2 regions of the Secundilactobacillus malefermentans genome follow, and region 2 is predicted to be linked to the other one. Evidence: predicted binding sites of a transcription regulator. Region 2 holds the regulator's gene; the other holds the start of a gene.
The links. Region 2 encodes CtsR, which represses protease genes until heat stress. Its sites were predicted from a motif close to TTGGTCAAAAAAGGTCAAANA; they were not measured.
Positions count from the first base shown of each region.

Region 1: FGL90_RS01340 (ATP-dependent Clp protease ATP-binding subunit) is a predicted target of CtsR. The motif match lies at 4,828-4,848, and genes of this name have one in related genera.

Region 1 covers NZ_CP042371.1:250,622-262,482, reverse strand. The annotation lists gene FGL90_RS01350 (cation-translocating P-type ATPase) at 1-1,336, shown strand, start outside; gene FGL90_RS01345 (MucBP domain-containing protein) at 1,372-2,463, opposite strand; gene FGL90_RS01340 (ATP-dependent Clp protease ATP-binding subunit) at 2,571-4,775, opposite strand; gene FGL90_RS01335 (IS110 family RNA-guided transposase) at 5,171-6,409, opposite strand; gene FGL90_RS01330 (hypothetical protein) at 6,771-6,959, shown strand; gene FGL90_RS01325 (phosphocarrier protein HPr) at 7,133-7,399, shown strand; gene ptsP (phosphoenolpyruvate--protein phosphotransferase) at 7,399-9,123, shown strand; gene FGL90_RS01315 (glycosyltransferase family 4 protein) at 9,369-10,547, shown strand; gene FGL90_RS01310 (glycosyltransferase family 4 protein) at 10,571-11,593, shown strand; gene FGL90_RS01305 (lysylphosphatidylglycerol synthase transmembrane domain-containing protein) at 11,594-11,861, shown strand, end outside.
Region 2 covers NZ_CP042371.1:353,631-365,491, forward strand. The annotation lists gene rpoC (DNA-directed RNA polymerase subunit beta') at 1-1,830, opposite strand, end outside; gene rpoB (DNA-directed RNA polymerase subunit beta) at 1,848-5,471, opposite strand; gene gorA (glutathione-disulfide reductase) at 5,696-7,066, opposite strand; gene FGL90_RS01870 (ATP-dependent Clp protease ATP-binding subunit) at 7,116-9,614, opposite strand; gene FGL90_RS01875 (CtsR family transcriptional regulator) at 9,632-10,099, opposite strand; gene FGL90_RS01880 (FAD synthetase family protein) at 10,263-11,135, opposite strand; partial or broken gene spxB (pyruvate oxidase) at 11,233-11,861, opposite strand, start outside.

The DNA of each region.
Region 1 (11,861 bases), 100 kb from region 2:
ACCAAATAATAAAAGCTTACTCATTGTCAAAGGTGCCTTTGACCGGTTACCGATTAATCGAGATACGGCTGAATATGCGGAGGCACTTAAAAATCACGATGCTTTTGGTCGTGAAGCCTTACGAGTACTAGCAGTTGGATATAAAGTTTTTGATGGTGTTCCAACTGAATCGATTGAGAACTTACAGGATGAAGTAGACTTATTAGGTTTAGTAGGGATGATTGATCCACCTAGAGAAGAAGTAATAGCTGCAATTAGTGAAGCGCATGGCGCTGGAATAAAAACCGTCATGATTACGGGAGATCATTTAGAAACTGCGAAAGCAATTGCTAAAAAAATTGGGATCTTAAATGCTGGTGATAGCGTCCTAACGGGTACGGAATTACGAAAGCTATCGGATGAGCAGCTAATGGACCAAATTGAGGGGACAACGGTATTCGCTAGAGTATCACCTGAAGATAAAATTCGGATTGTGACCGCTTGGCAGGAGCAAGGTGCCGTTGTGGCCATGACTGGAGATGGCGTGAACGATGCGCCCGCACTGAAGGCCGCAAACGTGGGGATCGCAATGGGAATTACGGGTACCGAAGTTTCTAAGGGAGCCGCTGATATGGTGCTAACGGATGATAACTTTGCCACCATTGTTGCTGCGGTTTCAGAAGGACGAACAGTCTATCAAAATATATTGAAAGCAGTTGAATTTTTAATTGGGGTTAACTTTGCCCAACTGTTCCTTATGATCTTTTCCGTGGCAATCGGGTGGGGCGCGCCACTAATTGCTGAGCAGCTATTATTAATTAACGTGCTTGCTGACGGGATTCCAGGCTTCTACCTAAGTCGTGAACCAGGCGAAAAGTCCGTTATGAAACAAAAGCCAATTACTCAGTTAACGAGTATATTTGCAAATGGATTAGGAACGCGCGTTGCGATTAGAGCCGTCACGTTTACTATTTTAACCCTTAGTATTTACGCGTTTGGTCGTTTTGGGATGTCAAATGGTGGCGCAGCTATAGGAATGACAATGCTCTTCTTAGTTCTAGCCTTGGGGTCAATGATTGATATCTACGCAATTAAAACGAGAGAAAGTCTCAGAGTTGCGAGTTTTAAATCAAACCCAACGTTGAACATGGGGATGACCATTGCGGTTGTGCTAGTTCTGGCAGTTGCAATTTTACCGCCACTCCAAAATCTATTTGAGTTAGTTTCATTACCACCAATGGCTTGGTTGATTGTCGTTGTAACGATGTTTATTCCAACGATTGTGCTAGAAATTAATAAACGTCTGCAAAATCGAAATAGGGTTGATAACGAATATCAAGCTATTACAGAAGATTAAAAAATAAGGATCGCGGCGATTACTCGCCACGGTCCTTATTTTGTGAGTTTGATGTACTTTTCTGAAATAATGCCATTATTGTCTAGTCGATACCAAAGCAGTTTCTGCTCATCACGGAGTTGCTCAATGATCTTTACCTTGGTTCCATGTGCTAGTTTGCCGATAATTTGGCCGTATGGTTGATCATAGTAATTAACGGATTCATTTTGCACAAAATCTATTGAGGCATCAAGTTGAGTCGCAACAGCATGAAATGAGTGAAGCTTCGTATCTAATGCAGGTTGCATTGGTTGGGTCCTGATAATTGTCCAATTACTTGTTAGCCATTGCGGACCACCAAGGTTATACCAAGTAGTGCCATCAACTTTGACAATTTCTCGAAAGACTCGCCAAATTGAATTTTTCGGGAAAGTGTAGGTTTGTTGGTCTCCATCAGGTTCATTAAAAATTGTTTTTTGTTTATTGAGTTTGATATAAATACCAACTTCTTGAACAGTTTGCCAATCTTGCTGACGATAAAACGCGAATACTGCTTGAACTTGTTGGTTAAAGGCGCCAATCATTTGTCCCTGAACGCGAATTAGTTTATAGTGATTAATTTTTGTTGGTTCAATACTGAATGGCTCATTTAGAAGTCCTTCATGGTAATCAGGAGGGGCCAAAAGATTATTCGTGTCATAGTCTATTGCGTAACTAATGACAGGCTTACCATGTTGTTTGCTAAACCGTAGGGTCATGATGGCATATTCGGATGGAAAATTGGCCGTATAGCCGTCAATTCCGGTCATTGAATAGTTGTCGATCTGTTGGACTTGAAAGTTAATTGGATTACCAATCTGACCGCCAATAACTTGGGGCTGAAGAAGCATTTTATGACGTTCATCAAGATACAGAATGACGAGCAATGAATCTGGTCTTTCATGGGTTTCTAGAACTGAATTTACCGATTCTTCTGTAGAATTATCTGAATTTTTCGGTCGATTTATTTTGGAAGTGGTCGTTGGAGCAGGTGAGCTCACTCTGTTCTTGATAATTGGATGATGTTTCGGTCTATGTTTGGATTGATAGCTGTGTGATTTATTTTGATTAGGTGTCAGGATACTCTTAATCCAGTTCCATAATGGCAACAAGCTCACCTCCGTTCTATCTTTTGTAATAGTCACAGTATACCGCATTTACGGGGGGTTCGTGAAGATAACAAAAACCCCAAGTCAATTTGACTTGGGGTTTTGTCTTATTCTTCAGTAGTTGTTGCCGTCTCGATGATAATGTCACCATTACTCATTTTGGCGGTAAGGTTCTTCGTGTCCGAATGATCAAGATAGTAATCTGCAATTCGATCTTCAATCTGTTCCTGAATGACACGTCGGAGTGGACGGGCACCCATAGAAGGATCATAGCCTAATTCAACTAATTTTTCCTCCACTGGGGTGGTTACATGAACGTGGATATCTTGTTGTGCAAGCATTCCGTTCACGTTATTAATCATCAAATCAACAATCTTCATCAAGTTTTCTTTGCTGAGAGAGTTAAATTCAATAATATCGTCAAACCGGTTTAAAAATTCAGGCTTAAAGTAGTTGGTTAGTTGATTCAAAACAGAATGAGTTTTTCCGGTTGATGCAGCACCAAAACCAACGTTAGCTTCAGCGTCACCAGATCCGGCATTTGACGTCATGATGATTATCGTATCCTTGAAGGAAACGGTACGACCTTGTGAATCAGTCAATCGACCATCATCCAGAATTTGTAGGAACATGTGCATAACGTCTGGATGAGCCTTTTCAACTTCGTCAAGAAGTACCAAACTATAAGGATGACGCCGAACCTGTTCCGTTAATTGACCAGCTTCTTCGTATCCAACATAGCCAGGTGGGGACCCGATTAATTTAGAAATTGAATGGGGTTCCATGTATTCAGACATGTCAAAACGAATCATTGAATCTTCCGAGCCAAACAATTCATTTGCTAACTGTTTAGCAAGCTCGGTTTTTCCAACACCGGTAGGACCGACAAACAGGAATGAACCAATTGGACGGCCAGTCCCGTTTAGCCCAATTCGGTTTCTACGAATGGCCCGAGCAACTTTATCTACCGCTTCATTTTGACCAATGACGTGAGATTCCAAATCAGAGCTGAGATCTTTCAACTGTTGTTGTTCTTTAGATTGCAATTCGCCAACTGGAATATCCGTTTTCTCTTCAACAATCTTCTGCATATCTTCTTCAGTAACCTTAGGAACGCCACCAGCAGACTCAGTTGATTGACTATCCTTCGCTTTTTCAAGTTTCGTGACTTGATCACGATAATAAGCTGCTTTTTCATAATCTTCCTGCTTTAAGGCGTTTTGCTTTTGAGCTTCGGCATCCTTAACCTTTTGCTCAATATCCTTGGGATCAACCACATTAATCGTTAGGTTCTTTTTTGAACCGGACTCGTCAAGTAGGTCAATTGCCTTATCAGGTAAGAATCGATCTTGAATATAGCGGTCGGAAAGTTTGACTGCTGCTTCAATTGATTCATCAGTGTAATGAACATGGTGATAATCTTCATACTTCTTTTGAATACCCTTTAAAATTTTGATAGCTTCTTCGGGGGAAGGTTCATCAACTGTAACTGGCTGCAGCCGTCTAGCAAGTGCTTGATCTTTTTCAATATCTCTGTATTCATTTAAAGTTGTTGCACCAACTAGTTGGAATTCGCCGCGGGCAAGGGCGGGTTTCAAAACGTTACCTGCATCCATGCCGCCCTCAGCATTTCCAGCTCCGACAATTTCGTGAATTTCATCAATGAAGAGAATGACGTCAGAATTTTCTTGGACTTCCTTCATTAACTGTTGCATTCGCTGCTCAAACTGACCTCGAATTCCGGTTCCTTGAACAAGCGAAACAACATCTAAGCGAATAATTTGTTTGTTAATTAGTTTTTGTGGAACGGCGCCTTCAACGATTTTTTCCGCGAGGCCTTCAACAACCGCTGTTTTACCAACACCGGCTTCACCGATGAGAACGGGATTGTTTTTGGTTCTACGATTTAAAATTTCAATGACCCGACTAATTTCCTTATCTCGACCAATGACAGGATCAATTTTTCCATTTTTAGCCATTTCAGTTAAATTCGTTCCAAATTGACCAAGTAGGGTACCACCGTTTTGACCGCCGTTTCCTCGACTGGCTTGGGTAGGCGGAACCTGTTGCTGAAAATTAGATTGGTTGGAATTTGGTTGAGATCCGCCTTGCATTGCGCGGAAGATATCGTCTAAGTTACCGAATCCAAATGGATCTTGTGCCATTTGACTACCTCCATTTTCAATATTTCCTTGTTGGTTTTTAAGAAGCTGATAACAGTTCTGACATAAATCGACCTGTTGCCTTTGACCATTCACATTAACAAATAGATGAATGGTTGCTTCACGTTCGTGACAGTTCTGACAGAGCATTTTTAAGCTCCTTTCTGGTTCACACCAAAAGTAGGATTGAAGGTCTTGAAAAAGTTTGACCTTCTTTGACCTTTATTTTTATTATACCCGTTTCGAGTTAGAGTGCAACTTTTAGAACTCAATAAGTTAGCCCGTTAATCGGAACTTTTTGGAACTAGCAGTCAAACACAAGCACTGCTAATTACGTTTAGTTTTACTTCAATCTGTCCCATAATGCAACTATTTAATCTTCAGATGAGTTTTCTACTATAAATAGGGTAAAATAGCCTTGTGGTAATAAGTCAAGAAGGTGATAAGCCTGAAAGCCCGTAAAATTTGTTAATTTAGAGCATATCTACCCCAGCCCGCTGAAAGTAAGAATTTCACCGAGCTACGCTCGTTTCCGTTATCGTCATTTATTCAGCTATACCAGTTTCTGGTGGTACGTAAAGTTGATTATTTCGAATTAGAACGTCTACTAATCTAACCAACTTACGTGCTGTTAAAACGGCAGCTCGTTTGTGACGATACTTAGGAACCTCTTTATATTTTTTTTGATAGTAACGTTGGAATGTTGGATCGTAACGTCTTACTGAGTTGGCAGCTTCAACTAAGTAGTAACGTAGATATTGGTTACCCTTACGGGTACGAGGAGTGGATTGCCGGATACTAGTTCCTGATTCATGTGGCATCCAAGCTAAGCCAGCATATTTAGCAATGTGACTTTCATTTGGAAAACGAGTTATTTGACCAATTTCGGATACAATACCCGCCGCAAATACGGCACCGATTCCAGGAATACTAGTGAGACATTTGATTTCGGTAATTTGCACTGAAAGTTGTTGAATTGATTTATCGAGCTTTGTAATTTGTGCTTGAAGTGTACGAATAATTTCAGCATAAACCGCCAGAATTGAATCTACTGATTCAGTAACTGCTTTAGATAGTCGATAGGAAGACCGAACGGCCTTCTTAATGGCTTTAGCTACTTCTTCTGGATTACCAAATTTACCATGACCTAGCTGTTGTAATTTAACAGCTAACTGATCTAGTGGCATTGCAGCAGCTTCATCTAGACTTAGTTCTTCATCAGTAATTAAAGACATCATCGTCGAACCAAAAACAGATGTGGGTAGTGTTTGATCTAAGGTATTGCAGCGATAGTAGAGATTATTTAAAAATTGATTTTTAGCATCTACTAGTTGATGAATAAGATGATACCGTTCCCTGGTTAAGCGTTGTAATGCCATATATTTTTCCTGACGCACAACTGATGTTCCCAATGGTTTCACACGAATTAATTCGGCTAACTGTTTTGCATCTACCTCGTCGGTTTTACCATCATCAAACAATTCACTAAAATGATGAGAAGTGTAAGGATTAATGGTAATAACCTCGAGCTGATTTTTTTGTAACTCTTGGTCTTCAGACAGAAACGTAGTTGGATGAAAATTATAGACAGAAGTTGCCTCCATACCAACGATTACCTTTTGGTAATCCGATAATTTGGTTTCTGCAAGAATAGCTTGTTTGATTTGAGAAGCACCGTTTAAATCATTACTTGCCTCATCCTGAAATAGGCATTGGTCATCTGAGTTAATTGCACAATAACTTAGATTAAGTTTACCAACGTCAATACCAATAAATAAGTTCATGGGATAGGACCTCCTTTCACTTTTATTTGATTGAATAAGCTTAGGTGCTGCATGATGTTCCCTAATTACAATTCTACGGGCATCCTCGCAATATAAGTAGACTAGACAGAAACTAATTTAGCTGCGTTTTCACGCGAGTGAAAACAAATCAATTCAGTCACTACAGCTTGTGGTTTGCGGTTGTTCGAATTGCCTGGGCGGCATGCTATTAAAGCAGATTAAACTGCAGGAGGAATTAAGCCTATACCAGTTGGACCTAAATCCAATGAACAACTAGAGAATATCACGCAACATCTAAACATTGAACAAAAAACTAAAAGATATTAATTTTAATAATACGAGGAGGAAGAGAGGTGATAAGATGGCGAGGGATTATGTTGCACTGCTAGAACAGCTTAGAAATGGTCAGATTGAAGATTTTGAGGTAGAGCCGGATGAATTTATGGCGTTTCATGATGCCTATCTTGCGGCAGATGATCGTAAAAAAATTGTTGGCAAGGCTCAATTAGGCGGTAAAGTTCAATATATTTACGATAGAGAAGAAAAGTAGAACTAGCCATAATGAAAGCGTTTAATGAAATGCTTGTATTTTTAGGCAAGAATTGCTATTCTTAAAGTTAAAGGCACGGAAATTCAAGGGTTTCTTAGCGTTTTCACAATTGTGGCTAGGCTTGAAATAGGTGTCTAAATAAATCAGATAAAATTTAAGGAGATCGATTAATTATGGAAAAACGCGATTTTCACGTAACTGCAGAAACAGGTATCCACGCACGTCCAGCAACACTTTTGGTTCAATCAGCAAGTAAGTTCAATTCAGAAGTTACCTTACAATATGGCGACAAATCAGTTAATTTGAAGTCTATTATGGGTGTTATGTCATTAGGTGTTGGTCAAAATACCGACATTACTATTTCAGCTGAAGGTGACGACGAGAAAGATGCCATCGAAGCTATTTCAGAAACCATGAAAAAAGAAGGCTTATCTGAATAATGAAAAAGGTACTAAAAGGAATTGCTGCCAGTGATGGTATTGCAATTGCGAAAGCTTATCGATTGGTAGATCCTGATCTATCATTTAGTAAGCAAACGATCACTGATGTTGATGGTGAAGTGCAGAAGATGCAAGACGCAATGGATGCTTCAAAGGCTGAGCTTGAAATCATTAAGAGCAAAGCTAAAGAAACTTTAGGCGAAGAAGAAGCTGAAGTTTTTGAAGCACATATTACAATTCTTTCTGATCCAGAAATGATTGGTGCAATTAACAAAGAAATTAGTGATCAAAAGGTTAATGGAGAACAAGCATTAACTGATGTAACTGACCAGTATATTTCAATGTTTGAAGCAATGACTGATAATGCCTACATGCAAGAACGAGCCGGGGATGTCCGCGATGTTCGTAAACGTGTGCTATCTCATTTGCTTGGTGTCGAACTTCCAAATCCAGCTTTAATTAACCGACCAGTTATTGTTGTCTCACATGATTTAACACCAAGTGATACAGCACAATTAGATCGAAAATACGTTAAGGGCTTTATTACGGATATCGGGGGCCGGACATCACATTCAGCCATTATGTCTCGCACACTAGAAATACCAGCCGTTGTTGGGTCAGGAGATGCAACCAAGACCATCAATGAAGACGATGTTGTCATCGTTAATGGTTTGGACGGCGAAGCTTTGGTGGATCCTACTGATGAAGAAATTGCTAAGTATGAAAAGAAGGAACAAGATTACTTAAAGCAAAAAGACGAGTGGGAGAAGCTTAAGACTGCTGAGACGCTTTCAAAGGATGGTGTGCATCACACCATTGCTGCAAATATTGGAACACCTCAAGATATTCAGGCTGTTCTTGATAATGGAGCCGAAGGGATTGGCTTATTCCGAAGTGAGTTCCTCTATATGAATTCTGCGGAACTGCCAACTGAAGATGAACAATTTGAGGCATATAAATCTGCTGTTTCAAAGCTAGATAATAAACCAGTTGTTGTTCGAACAATGGATGTTGGTGGCGACAAGAAGCTTCCATATTTACCACTTCCTGCTGAAATGAACCCATTTATGGGCTATCGAGCAATCAGAATTAGTTTGGATCGCGATGATATTTTCAGAACGCAGTTGCGCGCATTGTTGCGAGCTTCTAATTTTGGAAACTTATGGATTATGTTCCCTATGATTGCAACGCTGGATGAATTCCGTGCAGCTAAGGCTATCTATAACGAAGAACGTCAAAAGCTGATTGATGCAGGTCAAAAAGTTGGCGACATTAAGTTGGGAATCATGATTGAAATCCCTGCAGCAGCTGTTCTTGCAGATCAGTTTGCTAAAGAAGTGGACTTCATGAGTATCGGAACGAACGATTTGATTGGTTACTCTATGGCTGCGGATCGTACGAATGAACGAGTCTCTTATTTGTACCAACCTTATAACCCTGCTATTCTTCGGCTAATTAAGCACGTTGTTGACTCTGCCCACAAAGAGGGTAAGGTTGCTGCAATGTGTGGTGAAATGGCTGGAGATCAAATTGCAGTTCCATTATTACTTGGAATGGGATTGGATGAATTCTCAATGAGTGCAACTTCAATTTTGAAAACACGTTCGCTGTTCAAGGAACTTGATTCAAAGAAGGCTGCAAAATTAGTTGAGAAAGCATTACAAGCTCAAACAAATGATGAAGTTAAAAACATGGTAGAAGAAGCCATGGATAGTTTAAAATGATTTTTAATAAATAAATCGTATTTAGGAGAGTCGAGACTATTTTGTCTTGGCTCTTTTTTATTGAATCTTTATAATTACTAGCAATCCCAAGTAGACACGGTTTGATAATTAAGATTTGGATGAATGTCTCGTAAACGTTGAAACATGTTTGCAATGAAAAAGGCAAACCAATATAATTAAAGCAATTGAATTGAATCGAGATATTAACTAATCAAGTAAGCAGCAAGACTTAGGAGGGAATCAACGTGAACATAGGGTTATTTACGGATACTTACTTTCCTCAAGTGAGTGGCGTTGCTACTTCAATTAAGACTTTGAGAGATGAATTGGAAAAGCAAGGCAACCAAGTATATATATTTACCACAACGGATCCACACGTCGATAAGGATACGTACGAGCGGAACATATTTCGATTTCCGAGTATCCCATTTGTTTCATTTACAGATCGCAGAATAGCAGTTCGGGGACTGTTTCATGCATACGAAATTGCGAAAGAACTAAATTTAGATATTATTCATACTCAAACTGAGTTCTCGATGGGCTGGATTGGAAAATTTGTCGCAAGAAATTTAGAGATACCATGTATTCATACCTACCACACGATGTATGAGGATTATTTGCATTACGTTGCGAAGGGGAAACTACTGAAACCCGTTCATGTTAAACAAATGACATTAGCGTTTTGCTATCATATGACGGGGATTGTTGCGCCAAGTGAACGAGTACTTGATACATTGACGTCTTATGGCGTAAAAACACCCATTCGAATTATACCGACAGGGGTTGACTTACATAAATTTGAGCAACCAGATTCTGAAAACTTGAGGAAACAATTGGGGTACCAGCCAGAGACACCAGTTATTTTATCGTTAAGCCGGCTTGCATTTGAAAAAAATATTGCAGCGGTTATTGATGGCATGCCAGAAATCCTGAGCACTGTTCCTAATGCACAACTATTGATTGTTGGGGATGGCCCCGCAAAAGAGGCGTTGGAGGATCAGGTTAAACAGCTAAACCTTCAGGAGAATGTAAAATTTACTGGAGAAATTGATAATAACAAGGTGTTCCACTATTACCATATGGCCAATGTTTTTCTGTCTGCCTCAGATTCTGAGTCACAGGGATTAACGTACATTGAAGCGTTAGCGGCTGGATTGAAAACGGTCGTTAAAAGAAGCCCTTACACAGAAGAGTTGCTAACTGATCGAGCCTTAGGGGCTAATTTTGATAAGCCTGAAGAAATGGTGTCGTTAGTCACAGACTATTTAATAAATGATAAAAAATATGAAAATCAGGAAATTTTGGATAAGCGGCTTTCAGAGATATCATCGGATACTTTTGGTCAAAACATCATTGAATTCTATCAAGATGCAAGATTGTCATACGAAGATGTACATGAAAGCTCAGAAGGAATTAGTGATTAATAGTAGATGGGGAGACTCTGGAAATGCTAAAAATTAATATGTTTTCAACAGCTGATAAGGTTAAGGGACAGGGGGTTGGAAGTGCTTATCTTGAACTAGTCAAGTTACTTTCTAACCGTGCAAAAAATAAGTTATCTGTTGAAATAAATAAATATCGTAAAGCTGATATTAGTCATTACCATACAATCAACTTTCCTTTTTTTCTGTCTACTTTTTTTTCGTTTTTAGGAAGAAAAATAGGATATGTGCATTTTTTACCGGAAACGCTTGAAGGAAGTCTGAAAATACCGCAGCCGTTTCGATCAATCTTTTATCACTACGTCATTGCGTTTTATAAGCGGATGGATCACTTAGTGGTTGTAAATCCTACTTTTATTCCAAAATTAGAGGCGTATGGAATCAAAAAAGAGGATATAACCTACATTCCCAATTTTGTTAGTCGTACAGAATTTTATGAATCCAGCGCTGAAGAAAAAAAGAAGTTACGCTTGAAGTATGGATATACAAAGAAATTTATTGTTTTGGGTGTTGGTCAAATACAGGAGCGAAAGGGTCTTTTCGACTTTATTGAATTAGCCAAGCGACTACCTAACATACAATTTATTTGGGCGGGGGGATTCTCATTTGGTCGCATCACGGATGGGTATTCTGAACTAAAAAAAGTTGTCGATAATCCACCGGAAAATCTTAGTTTCCCTGGAATTGTAGATCGAAACAAGTTAGTTGATTACTATAATTTAAGCGATGTTTTTCTTTTACCATCCTATAGTGAGCTATTTCCAATGTCCATTTTGGAATCATTTAGCACCGGAACCCCAGTTCTATTACGAGATTTAGATCTGTATCCAGCGATAATTGAAGACGACTACGTTCCAGCAAAAGATGTTAACGAAATGTTTGATAAGTTGGTTGAGTTAGAGAGCTCACCAGAAATGATTACTCATTTTCAGGAAGTTGCAAGAAGTGCTGCTGCCTATTATTCGGAAGATCGACTTGTAAAAATATGGGAAGATTTCTACCGGGAACAAGCCAAAGAGGGTAAATAAGTGACTAGAAGAAATAAAATCGTTGTAGCCATTATGTTTTTGTTTGGTCTTTTGGTCATTGGGCTATCGCTAAGAGATGTCGACTTTAAAACGCTGATGCATGATTTAGTCAACATTAGCCCATACTGGATGTTCGTTGCAGTAATCTGTATTTGTCTATACATTGGAATTGAAGGTTATATTGTAAAGGTGTTTATGGACGACCGATTAGAAGGGTTTACCTTTAAAGACGCTTTACGAATTCCGATGATAGAACAGCTATTTAATG
Region 2 (11,861 bases):
TTCAGCGTTCTTTAGATAATCATGAATGTCTTCACCCTTATCTAAGAAATACTTATCAGGTACATAACCATTCAAGTTAGTGTTTGTTGGTTCGTTCAAATATGGGAATGAACCAGGAAGAATATTATTAAAAATAATCTTACCAACGGTTGTCATCAAGATCTTTGAACGTTGTTCGTCTGTAAATGGTTTTGTTTCAAGCGCAGAAGTTTGAATACCAACACGTGAATGCCAGTGAACCAAACCATTGCGATAGGCAAGAACAGCTTCATTACCATCCTTGAAAATCATTCCTTCGCCTTCACGACCGGCTTCTTCCATAGTTAGGTAGTAGTTACCAATAACCATATCTTGAGAAGGCGTCACAACTGGCTTTCCGTCTTTAGGTGCCAAAATATGATGTGCGGCAAGCATTAGCAAACGGGCTTCTGCTTGAGCTTCATCAGATAAAGGAACGTGAATAGCCATTTGATCCCCATCAAAATCGGCATTGTAAGCTTCACAAGCCAATGGATGAAGACGCATAGCCTTACCACTAACTAAAACGGGTTCGAAAGCTTGAATACCCAAACGGTGAAGAGTAGGTGCTCGGTTAAGTAACACTGGATGTTCCTTAATCACATCTTCTAGAACCGTAAAGACATCCTCATCTTCATGATCAATTTTGCGTTTAGCATTCTTGATGTTTGAAGCTAAGTTACGTTTAACAAGTTCCTTCATGATAAATGGTTTGAATAATTCCATTGCCATTGGAACGGGTAGACCCATTTGGTTCATACGAAGTGAAGGTCCCACATCGATAACTGAACGGCCTGAGTAGTCAACACGTTTTCCAAGAAGGTTTTGACGGAATCGTCCTTGCTTTCCTTTCAGCATATGTGAAAGAGACTTCAATGGACGGTTACCTGGACCAGCAACTGGACGGCCACGACGACCATTATCAATCAAAGCATCAACGGCTTCTTGGAGCATCCGTTTTTCATTTTGAACGATAATTCCAGGAGCATGCAAGTCTAATAAACGTTTGAGTCGGTTGTTACGGTTAATAACTCGACGGTACAAGTCATTCAAGTCAGAAGTGGCAAAACGGCCACCCTCCAATTGAACCATTGGTCGAAGATCCGGTGGGATAACTGGAACAGTATCCATGACCATCCACTCCGGCTTGTTACCTGACGTAACGAAGGCTTCAAGGATGTCCAAACGACGAACGGCACGAGTCCGTTTTTGTCCAGTAGCTTCTTTAAGCTCTTCCTTAAGTTCGGTAACTTCTTTTTCCAAATCAACATCATTAAGAAGCTTACGAATGGCGTTTGCACCCATTTCGGCTTCAAACTTGTTACCATACTCAAGTTTCTTATCACGATAATCACGTTCAGAAAGAAGTTGTTTCTTCTCTAATGGCGTGTTACCAGGATTAATAACAACGTATGATGCAAAGTAGATAATCTCTTCTAGTGCTCTTGGGCTCATATCCAAGACAAGTCCCATTCGACTTGGGATACCCTTGAAGTACCAGATGTGAGTAACTGGGGCAGCAAGCTCAATATGTCCCATTCGTTCACGACGAACTTTAGAACGAGTAACTTCTACACCACAGCGATCACAAACAACACCCTTATAACGGATTCGTTTGTACTTACCACAGGCACATTCCCAATCTTTAGTTGGACCAAAGATTCGTTCATCGAATAGTCCATCTTTTTCAGGTTTCAACGTTCGATAGTTGATAGTTTCAGGCTTCTTCACTTCGCCATAAGACCAACTACGGATCTTATCTGGAGAAGCAAGGCCAATTTGCATGCTTTCGAACTTATTTACATCGACCAAAGAATCGACCTCCCTTTTTAGTCTTTAGTATTCGTGTTGGATTCGTTAGTAGCTTGCTCTGCACTGGCTTTAGTTGCGGCCTCAGTATCAGCAGCTTGCTGTTTTTGTTCAGCTTGTTGTTCGGCATATTTGCTTAAAGCATCTACGTTTACAACATCATCATCATCATCCATATCACGAAGTTCAATTTCTTTATCATCAGCATCTAGAACTTTCATATCAAGACCTAGGGATTGTAATTCTTTGACAAGCACTCGGAATGATTCTGGAACACCTGGCTTAGGAATTGGTTCACCCTTGACGATTGCTTCATAAGTCTTCACACGACCAACAACATCATCAGACTTGTAAGTCAAGATTTCTTGGAGTGTGTAAGCAGCACCATAAGCTTCAAGTGCCCAAACTTCCATTTCACCGAAACGCTGTCCACCAAATTGTGCTTTACCACCTAATGGTTGTTGTGTCACTAATGAGTAAGGTCCGATTGAACGAGCATGAATCTTATCGTCAACCATGTGGGCGAGTTTCATATAGTGCATAACTCCAACGGCAACTCGTTTGTCAAAGGCTTCACCAGTGCGACCATCGTAGAGAACTGTCTTAGCATCATCAGCCATTCCAGCTTCCTTAACAGCGCCCCAAATATCAGAATCTTGGGCACCATCAAAGACGGGAGTTGCCATATGAACGCCAAGTTTACGAGCGGCCATACCTAAATGAATTTCAAGAACTTGTCCGATATTCATACGTGAAGGAACACCCATTGGGCTCAACATGATATCAATTGGCGTTCCATCTGGCATATAAGGCATATCCTCTTCAGGAATTACAACTGAAACAGTTCCTTTATTACCATGACGTCCGGCCATCTTGTCACCAACTTGAAGCTTACGCTTTTGAGCAATGTAGACACGAACCATCATGTTAACGCCAGGTGATAGTTCATCACCATTTTCACGAGTGAAAATTCGGACGTTTTGAATAATACCGCCACCACCATGAGGAACCCGAAGTGATGTATCACGGACTTCGCGGGCTTTTTCACCAAAGATTGCATGAAGAAGACGTTCCTCAGCTGATAACTCGGTCACACCCTTAGGCGTTACTTTACCAACTAGGATATCACCGTCTTGAACCTCGGCACCAATGCGGATAATTCCCTCTTCATCAAGGTTCTTAAGTGCATCTTCACCAACGTTAGGAATTTCACGGGTCATTTCCTCAGGTCCGAGCTTTGTATCACGAGCTTCTGATTCATATTCTTCAATATGAATTGAAGTATAAACATCATCTTTAACAAGACGTTCGTTAATGGCAATGGCATCTTCGAAGTTATATCCTTGCCAAGTCATAAAGGCAACTAATGGGTTTTGACCTAAAGCAAGTTCGCCGCCCTCCATTGAAGGACCATCTGCTAACACTTCATCAGCATCAACGTGGTCTCCAACTTTAACGATTGGACGTTGGTTATAGTTCTTACCACCGTTTGAACGTTGGAATTTCATTAGCTTGTATTTATCTAGGGCGCCATCTTCACGACGAACACGAATTTCTCGTGCATCGACATATTCAACAGTTCCGTCATGTTTACCAATTAAAGCAACACCGGAATCATGAGCAGCCTTATATTCAATACCAGTACCGACTAAAGGTGAATGTGGGTCAACCAATGGAACGGCCTGACGCATCATATTAGCACCCATTAAGGCGCGGTTTGAATCATCGTTTTCCAAGAAAGGAATACATGCAGTCGCAACAGAAACAACTTGCTTAGGCGAAACATCCATGTAATCAATGTTATCAAGAGTAGTTTCAATGTTTTCTGACTTTGCACGCGCCATAACGACGTCGTTAACAAATGAACCATCATCATTTAATGGAGAGTTCGCCTGTGCAACAACGAAGTTATCTTCTTCATCAGCAGTTAAATAATCGATTCGGTCAGTAACTTTATGGGTATCCCAACTGACACGACGGTATGGTGTTTCAATAAAACCATACTTGTTAATTCGGGCATAACTGGAAAGACTGTTAATCAAACCAATGTTAGGACCTTCAGGAGTTTCAATTGGACACATACGACCATAATGAGTGTAGTGAACGTCTCGAACTTCATATCCGGCACGATCACGAGTTAAACCACCAGGTCCTAAGGCAGACAAACGACGCTTATGAGTCAATTCTCCAAGCGGATTCGTTTGGTCCATGAATTGAGACAATTGTGATGAACCAAAGAATTCTTTGATTGAAGCCACAACAGGTCGAATATTAATCAATTGTTGTGGGGTCACAGTAGAAGCATCTTGAATTGACATTCTCTCACGAACAACACGTTCCATACGAGAAAGACCAATTCTAAATTGGTTCTGTAGTAATTCACCAACAGAACGAATTCGACGATTACCCAAGTGATCAATATCATCTGTGTTACCAATGCCTTCTTGTAAATCAAAGAAGTAATTGATGGCAGCAATAATATCAGCTGGGGTCACATGTTTGTATTTCAAGTCAATGTTGCCATTTCCAATAACTGGAATAGCACGTTCTGGATCATCAGGTGATTGAACTTTAATAATCTGAAGATCCATAGGTGCTGTCACAACAGCTTGATCTGAAGGCGTATAAGTAACTGTCTTAAAGTCGTCACGTTCCAAATATGGCGTTAACGTCTTCAACAAGTCCTTATCAATTAATGTGCCACTTTGAGCCAATACTTCACCAGTATCTGGATCAGCCAATGTTTCAGCTAAAGTTAAGCCCAATAAACGATTCTTCAATGCTAACTTCTTGTTTGTCTTATAACGACCAACAGGAGCCATATCGTAACGCTTTGGATCAAAGAAACGTGCAGTCAAAAGACTACGTGATGAGTCAGCAGTCTTGGGCTCGCCAGGACGTAGACGCTCATAAATATCTTTTAGAGACTCTTCAACTCGTGAATCATCAGTATTCTTATGAACATCTTTTTCAAGTGTTAAGCCAAGACTTTCATTATCGCCCAACATTGAGATAATTTCGTCATCTGAGCCGAATCCTAACGCACGAACCAATTCAGTCATTGGAATCTTACGAGTTCGATCAATTCGGACATACGAAATATCCTTGGCATCTGTCTCAAATTCGAGCCATGCACCACGGTTAGGAATTAAGGTTGTACCAAAAATAGTACGACCATTTTTATCTTTATCTTCATTAAAATAAACACCTGGAGAACGGACTAATTGAGAAACGATGACTCGTTCGGCACCATTAATAATGAAAGTTCCTTGTTCCCTCATTAATGGAAAATCGCCAAAGAAAACATCTTGAGACTTGATTTCGCCGGTTTCGTGGTTTGTTAAACGTAAAGTGACATGAAGTGGTGCTGAGTAATTAGCGTCATGTTCCCGCGCTTCATCAGCAGTGTACTTCGGTTCCAACAATTGATAATCAACGAATTCTAACGAAAGATTTCCTTGGAAATCATCGATTGGCATGATGTCTTCAAACATTTCCCGCAAACCTTCATCCAAGAACCAATTATAAGAATTGGTTTGAATTTCGATTAGGTTAGGTAAATCAAGGACTTCCTTGATTCGGGCATAACTACGACGGGTACGGTGTTTCCCGTATTTAACTAAGTGTCCTGCCAAGTTGTTCACCTCTCCAAATTATTCTGCGACGAAACCCCCAATCAAATATTACATTTTGATTACAAATGCATATTTGACCCAAAAATGGGCAAAAAAAATCCAAAAATAAGATCTCTCTTACTTTTGGTCTTTATAGTAACACCAACGGACAATAGATCGTTGATGTTAATTTCAGTCACAGTTACATACAGACGATATAATACTCGTTCAATCATTAACTGTCAAGCATTTAACTACGACCCCTTGCCAGCTCGACCGCCACGCATCGTGACAAATTCTTCAGCCTGAGTGGGATGGATTGCAACCGTTTGGTCAAAATCCTGTTTCGTCGCACCCATTCTGATTGCAACGCTGAATCCCTGCAATAATTCACTCATCCCTTCACCAATCCCGTGTAAGCCAACAACTCGCTCGTCAGCGCCAGCACACACTAGTTTGAAATGACTTTTTTGACTGGACTCAGATAGTGCATCCCTCATTGGCGTAAAGTTTGACTCATAAACTCGAACCTGTTTGGCACCAAATTGGTGTACCGCTTCCGCCTCCGTTAAGCCCACGCTTCCAATCTCTGGATGCGTAAACACAACCGTTGGAATCTGCGAATAGTCTAAGTAACTGTCAGTTTGTTGGTTAAACAGTCTTTCAGATAATCGTCGACCTGCCGCGATGGCAGCTGGCGTCAGGTTCTTTAAATTAACGACATCCCCGACCGCATAAATTCCATCAGCCGTCGTTTTCTGATATTTATCAACGGTAATGGCGCCCGCTTCGTCAACCTGCACATTCGTCTTCTCTAAATTTAAGCTTGCAGTATACGGTGTTCGACCAATTGCCCAAATGATTTGATCTGTTTCAACTGTTCGACCCGATTGTGTTTTGATTTCTAACGCCCCGTTTGCTTTATTAACAGAGACGGCCTCATCTCCCGTTAGCAGTGACACAGAATCTCGATATTGGGCCGTAATATTTTCAGAAATGATTTGATCAAATGTCGGCAGTAGGCTTTGATGGCGGGAAAGAATTGTCACATCGCTTCCTAGTAAATGAAGCAGTCCAGCAAATTCAGTTGCAATATAGCCGCTACCCACAACGGTAATCCGTTTTGGTAATTTGGTTAGACTAAAGAAGTCTTCAGAAGTGATTCCTAAGTTGCCACCAACAATATCAGGACGATTTGGTCGGCTCCCAGTCGCAATCAATATGTGAGAAGCTGTATATCGTTCACCATTCGACTCCACAGTATGGCCATCCACAAAGGTTGCTGCCTGCTTTAAATGAATAACCCCATTATGGTCCAATCCGTTAAAGTAGCTAGTGTGTATCCGGTCAATATAAGCTGATCGGTTTGCCACAAATTGGTCAAAATTAAGCGTCATTGCAGGTTCACTAAAGCCATAATCTGGGGCTAATTTTTCATCCAAGATTAGATTGGCCGCCTGACACATAACTTTCTTAGGAACACACCCAACGTTGACGCAGGTCCCACCAATTTGGTTTGGTTCAAAAAGCAGAACGCTTGCGCCTCGTTCAGCTGCACGATTAGCTGACGCAATGCCTCCAGATCCCCCGCCGATTACAATATAGTCTACTTTTTTAGTTTGCATCCTAATTTCCTCCATAAAAAAGGCCGAGACAATTGTCTCAGCCCTCCTATTATTTGCTTGTCACTGGTTGATTCCCTTTATCGGTTTTAGCCTTTGGTTCCTTTACCGTAATGGTAATGTCGCCCTGTCTAGCTCCGATTGTGACTTGATCAGTCGCCTTCAATCGGCCACTTAACAATTCCTCACTAAGCTTATCTTCCAGCTTCGTTTGTAATGCACGTCGAATTGGACGGGCACCGTACTCTGGGTCAAACCCAGCCCCCGCAATGACATCAATTGCAGCGGGCGTAATCTTAACTGCAATTCCTTGATTCGTGATGCGGTTAATAATGTTCTTGGTCATCAACTTCACAATCTGGTGAAGTTCTTTTTTGTTCAATGAATGGAAAATAACTGTTTCATCAATTCGGTTTAAGAACTCGGGACGGAATGACTGTTTCAATTGCTGCTTAATGGTATCAGCCATTGCCTTATAATCGCCAGCCTTATCCTCAGCACCAAATCCAACTGTCTTTTCGTCTCGTAGCAACGTTGCACCGAGATTAGACGTCATGATTAGAATTGTGTTCCGGAAATCAACACGGCGACCCTTTGAATCAGTTAGGAATCCATCATCAAGAACTTGGAGCAAAATGTTGAAGACATCAGGATGAGCCTTTTCAACTTCATCAAATAGCACAACTGAGTATGGCTTCTGGCGAACTTTTTCCGTTAATTGTCCACCCTCATCATACCCAACGTATCCTGGCGCTGAGCCAATCAATCGACTAGTTGAATACTTTTCCATATATTCACTCATATCAACTCGAATCATGTTGTCTTCTGAACCAAACATTGCTTCAGCCAAGGCTTTGGCAAGTTCCGTTTTTCCGACACCAGTGGGGCCAAGGAACATAAATGACCCAATTGGACGATTCGGATCCTTCAGACCACTTCGCGCACGTCGAATGGCACGAGAAACCGCCGAAACAGCCTCTTCTTGTCCAATCACTCGTTTGTGGAGAACTGATTCCAAATTAATGAGTCTGTCGCTTTCGCTCTTCTGAAGTTGCGTAATTGGAACTCCTGTCCATTCAGCAACTACTTCGGCCACATCCTCAGCACTGACAGTCAGTGAGTAGTTTTGACCTTCATCATTTTGTTTCGCTGCTCGTTCTTGCTTCTTTTGAATCTTAGCTTCGAGTTTCACTTCTTGATCACGAATTTCAGCAGCCTTTTCAAAAGCTTGATCTAAGATAGCAGCCTCGCGCTTATCGTGCAAATCGCTTAATTCATCTTCCTGTTTAGACAGCTTGCTTGGTTGTCCCATATGGTCAATACGGACCTTTGCAGCTGCTTCGTCCATTAAATCGATTGCTTTATCAGGCAGGAATCGGTCACTAATATAGCGACTAGAGAGCTTAACAGCTTGATCCAAAGCATCGTCAGAAATGTTGACGTGATGATGATCCTCGTATCTTGGTCTTAGCCCATGCAAAATTTCAACCGTTTCATCTTCCGTTGGCTCATCTACCTGAACCGTCGCAAAACGACGCTCCAAGGCAGCATCAGACTCAATGTACTTTTGATATTCATCAAGTGTTGTTGCACCAATGGTTTGAAGTTCGCCTCGCGCTAACGCAGGCTTCAGAATGTTCGAGGCATCAATTGCGCCTTCAGCTCCACCAGCACCAATTAACGTGTGTAATTCATCAATAAATAGAATGACTTGGCCATCGTTGTAAATTTCATCAATGACCTTCTTGAGGCGATCCTCAAACTCACCACGATACTTAGTTCCAGCAACCAATGATCCCATATCAAGCATCATTAATCGTTTTTGCTGCATGTCTTCCGGAACGTCGCCCGCAATAATCTTTTGCGCAAGTCCTTCAGCAATCGCTGTTTTACCAACACCAGGTTCCCCAATTAAAACGGGGTTGTTCTTGGTTCGGCGACTTAGAATCTGGATGACCCGCTTAACTTCCTTAGCACGGCCAACCGTTGGATCCATTCGATCCTCTTTGGCCATTTGGGTTAAATCACGTGCCAAAGAGTCCAAGGTTGGTGTTCCACCCTGTTGCTTGCGCTGACGCTGATTGCTCTTTCGTTTTGCTTGTGTTTCGCTAACACCCAATTTACGTAAAATGACCCGACGAGTCTGAGTCAAATCTAAGTTTAAATTCATTAAAATTCGAGACGACAAAATTGTTTCATCGCTTAAGAGGGCCAGCAAAAGGTGTTCTGTTCCAATTTTTGTTGCTCCCAATCGTTTAGCTTCTTCTCCAGCAAGAGCAAGAATATCCTTGGCCTTTGGTGAATATGGTAAGTAAGATTCCTTGCTGACGCTGGTCATTGTTCCATAGCCAGTAAACCGTTCAATCTCTTCTCTCACATCATCTTCGGTAATGGAAAACTGATCTAGGACCCGATTTGCAATCCCATTTTTTTCAATTGTCAGGGCAAGTAAGAGGTGTTCTGTCCCAACTGCTTGATGCTTAAAGTACTTTGCTTGTTCTTGAGCCAATACCAAAACGCTTTTAGCGCTGGGAGTAAATAAATTATCCATATAAAATCCTCTCTTCCTTAGCTCTCGTAACGTAAATGATTCAAAATTCCAATCAAAATTCGCGCTCTAAAACTATTTTCCTGCATGCGATCGTCCGCTGCCAAAGTTTGCTTATCAATAGCTGCTAAAATTAAATTGGCCTCTCGCCTGTTTACAACTTCATTATTGTACAAATTTTGCACAATTGCGAGCCCATCTCTCTGAGAAATGGATTCCCCAATCGTCCCAATTAAGGAATCGATTACACCTACATCATCCAGCAAATTCACTTTTTCGATACGGATGTAACCGCCACCGCCTCGTTTACTTTCAACGATGTACCCATTTTGAATCGTAAAACGAGTCTTCATAACATAGTTAATCTGAGATGGAACAACATTGAATAGATTAGCAATTTCGGAACGACTAATCTCAACTTGCTCGGAATCCGCCAAAATTTGCTTCAGATACTTTTCGATAATATCGGAAATATTCTGACCCTGCACGTTATTCCCTCCCAACTTTTGTTTGACTAATGTTGACTATTATTATACGAATGTTTTCCAAAAATGCAAAGAAATAGGACTGAAATTTAACCGACAATTAAAAAGACAAACCATTTCTTGAGTGAACCCAAAAAAGTTTGCCTTTCTTCTATATATAATCGTCTTAATTTGATATTTCAAACAAATGCTGACGGCGAGTCATCGCTGAACTTTCAGAAATTAATTTCAACCATTTAAGACTCACTAATTGATTTTGCTTCACGTTGATGGCGTCTACCATTTTTTGATTCCTAATGATTAGGAGGCCGTCCTTAGCGCTAATTTCCACGAACACCGACAATGGTCGTTTGCCGTACAGCATCTGACACTCAAACCTACCAGCAGTCGGAATTTGCTGCAATGAGTTCGTTAATTCGATGCCATATTGACCATCAGTAGCCTTGATTAGCCGACCATTCGTTTCATATTTATATCCCAACAAGGTGTTCGCCAGTTCAACTTTACCGGCCTTGATCAACGCTCTAATTCGAGTTGAGCTCACTTTCACATCCGTATGCGTCAATTTATGCACCACTTTCACATCAAACTGCTGATGAGAATAGCCTTTTAAGTCATCGCCCGTTGCACTAGCACCCGCCCCAAACGTGTAATCAAATCCAACCACGACCAGTTTGGCGTTTAACTGCACAATGTATTGATCGACAAATTGTTGAGGTGATAGGCTTGCAAATTTTTTCGTGAACCTCGTAATATATAAGCAATCAACTTTGTTCTTTTCCATTTGCGTAACTTTTTGGTCGACCGTATTCAGATACCTAAAGTTTTCGGAAGATGCTGTTTTAAAAATTTGGGAAGGATGCTGATCAAACGTCATCACGGATAACGGTAAGTGGTATTTATTGGCCAATTTGCGTGCCGTTTGAATAACATGTTGATGGCCACGATGGACGCCGTCAAAAAAGCCAAGTACGAGAACAGTCTCTGGTTTAGTTTGACCTTTTAAGGCTTCATCATCACTCAAGTAGTCAACTTGCATCTTTATCCCTCCCAAATTAATTTTATGTAATAGAAAAGCTGAATTTCCAAAACGAAAATTCAACTTTCCCGGGTACAATCATCATTTTAATCGATTGTTATTTAGCTGCAGCTTGCTTCAAGAAGTAGCTTAATGGCTTCAAAGCTTGTGCGTCATATGTTTTAACAAACTCATCGACTTGTTTCTTATCTTGCCATGATGGGTCGATAAACATGTGCTCAGTAGTAAATGGCATCTTGTGTGTTAATTTGACGTCAATAACAACTGGCTTGTCAGTCTTAGCAGCTTCATCGATAGCCTGCTGGAACTCAGCTTTGTTGCGAGCAGTAAAGCTAACGGCACCTAAACCTTCAGCAACCTTTGCCCAGTCAGTATCGGCAATTTCAGTACCTGATTGTGGTTGGTGAGTATCATCACGTTGTTCTGCTTCAATGTAACCTAAAGTTGAGTTACTGAAGACAACGTTTACGATGTGCAAATTGTACTTAACCTGAGTTAAGATTTCTTCAGTAAGCATTGCGAAACCACCATCACCACTTAGACTGTAAACATCGCGGTCTGGATAGTTAACTTTGGCAGCAATAGATGCTGGAACACCCCAGCCCATAGTTGCGTACTTACCTGAAGTACTCCACTTTTGGTCACTGTGCATATCAATTAGACGTTCGAAGTTGATGTTAACGTTACCGACATCAACACTGAATACGGCCTTATCGCTAGCAGTCT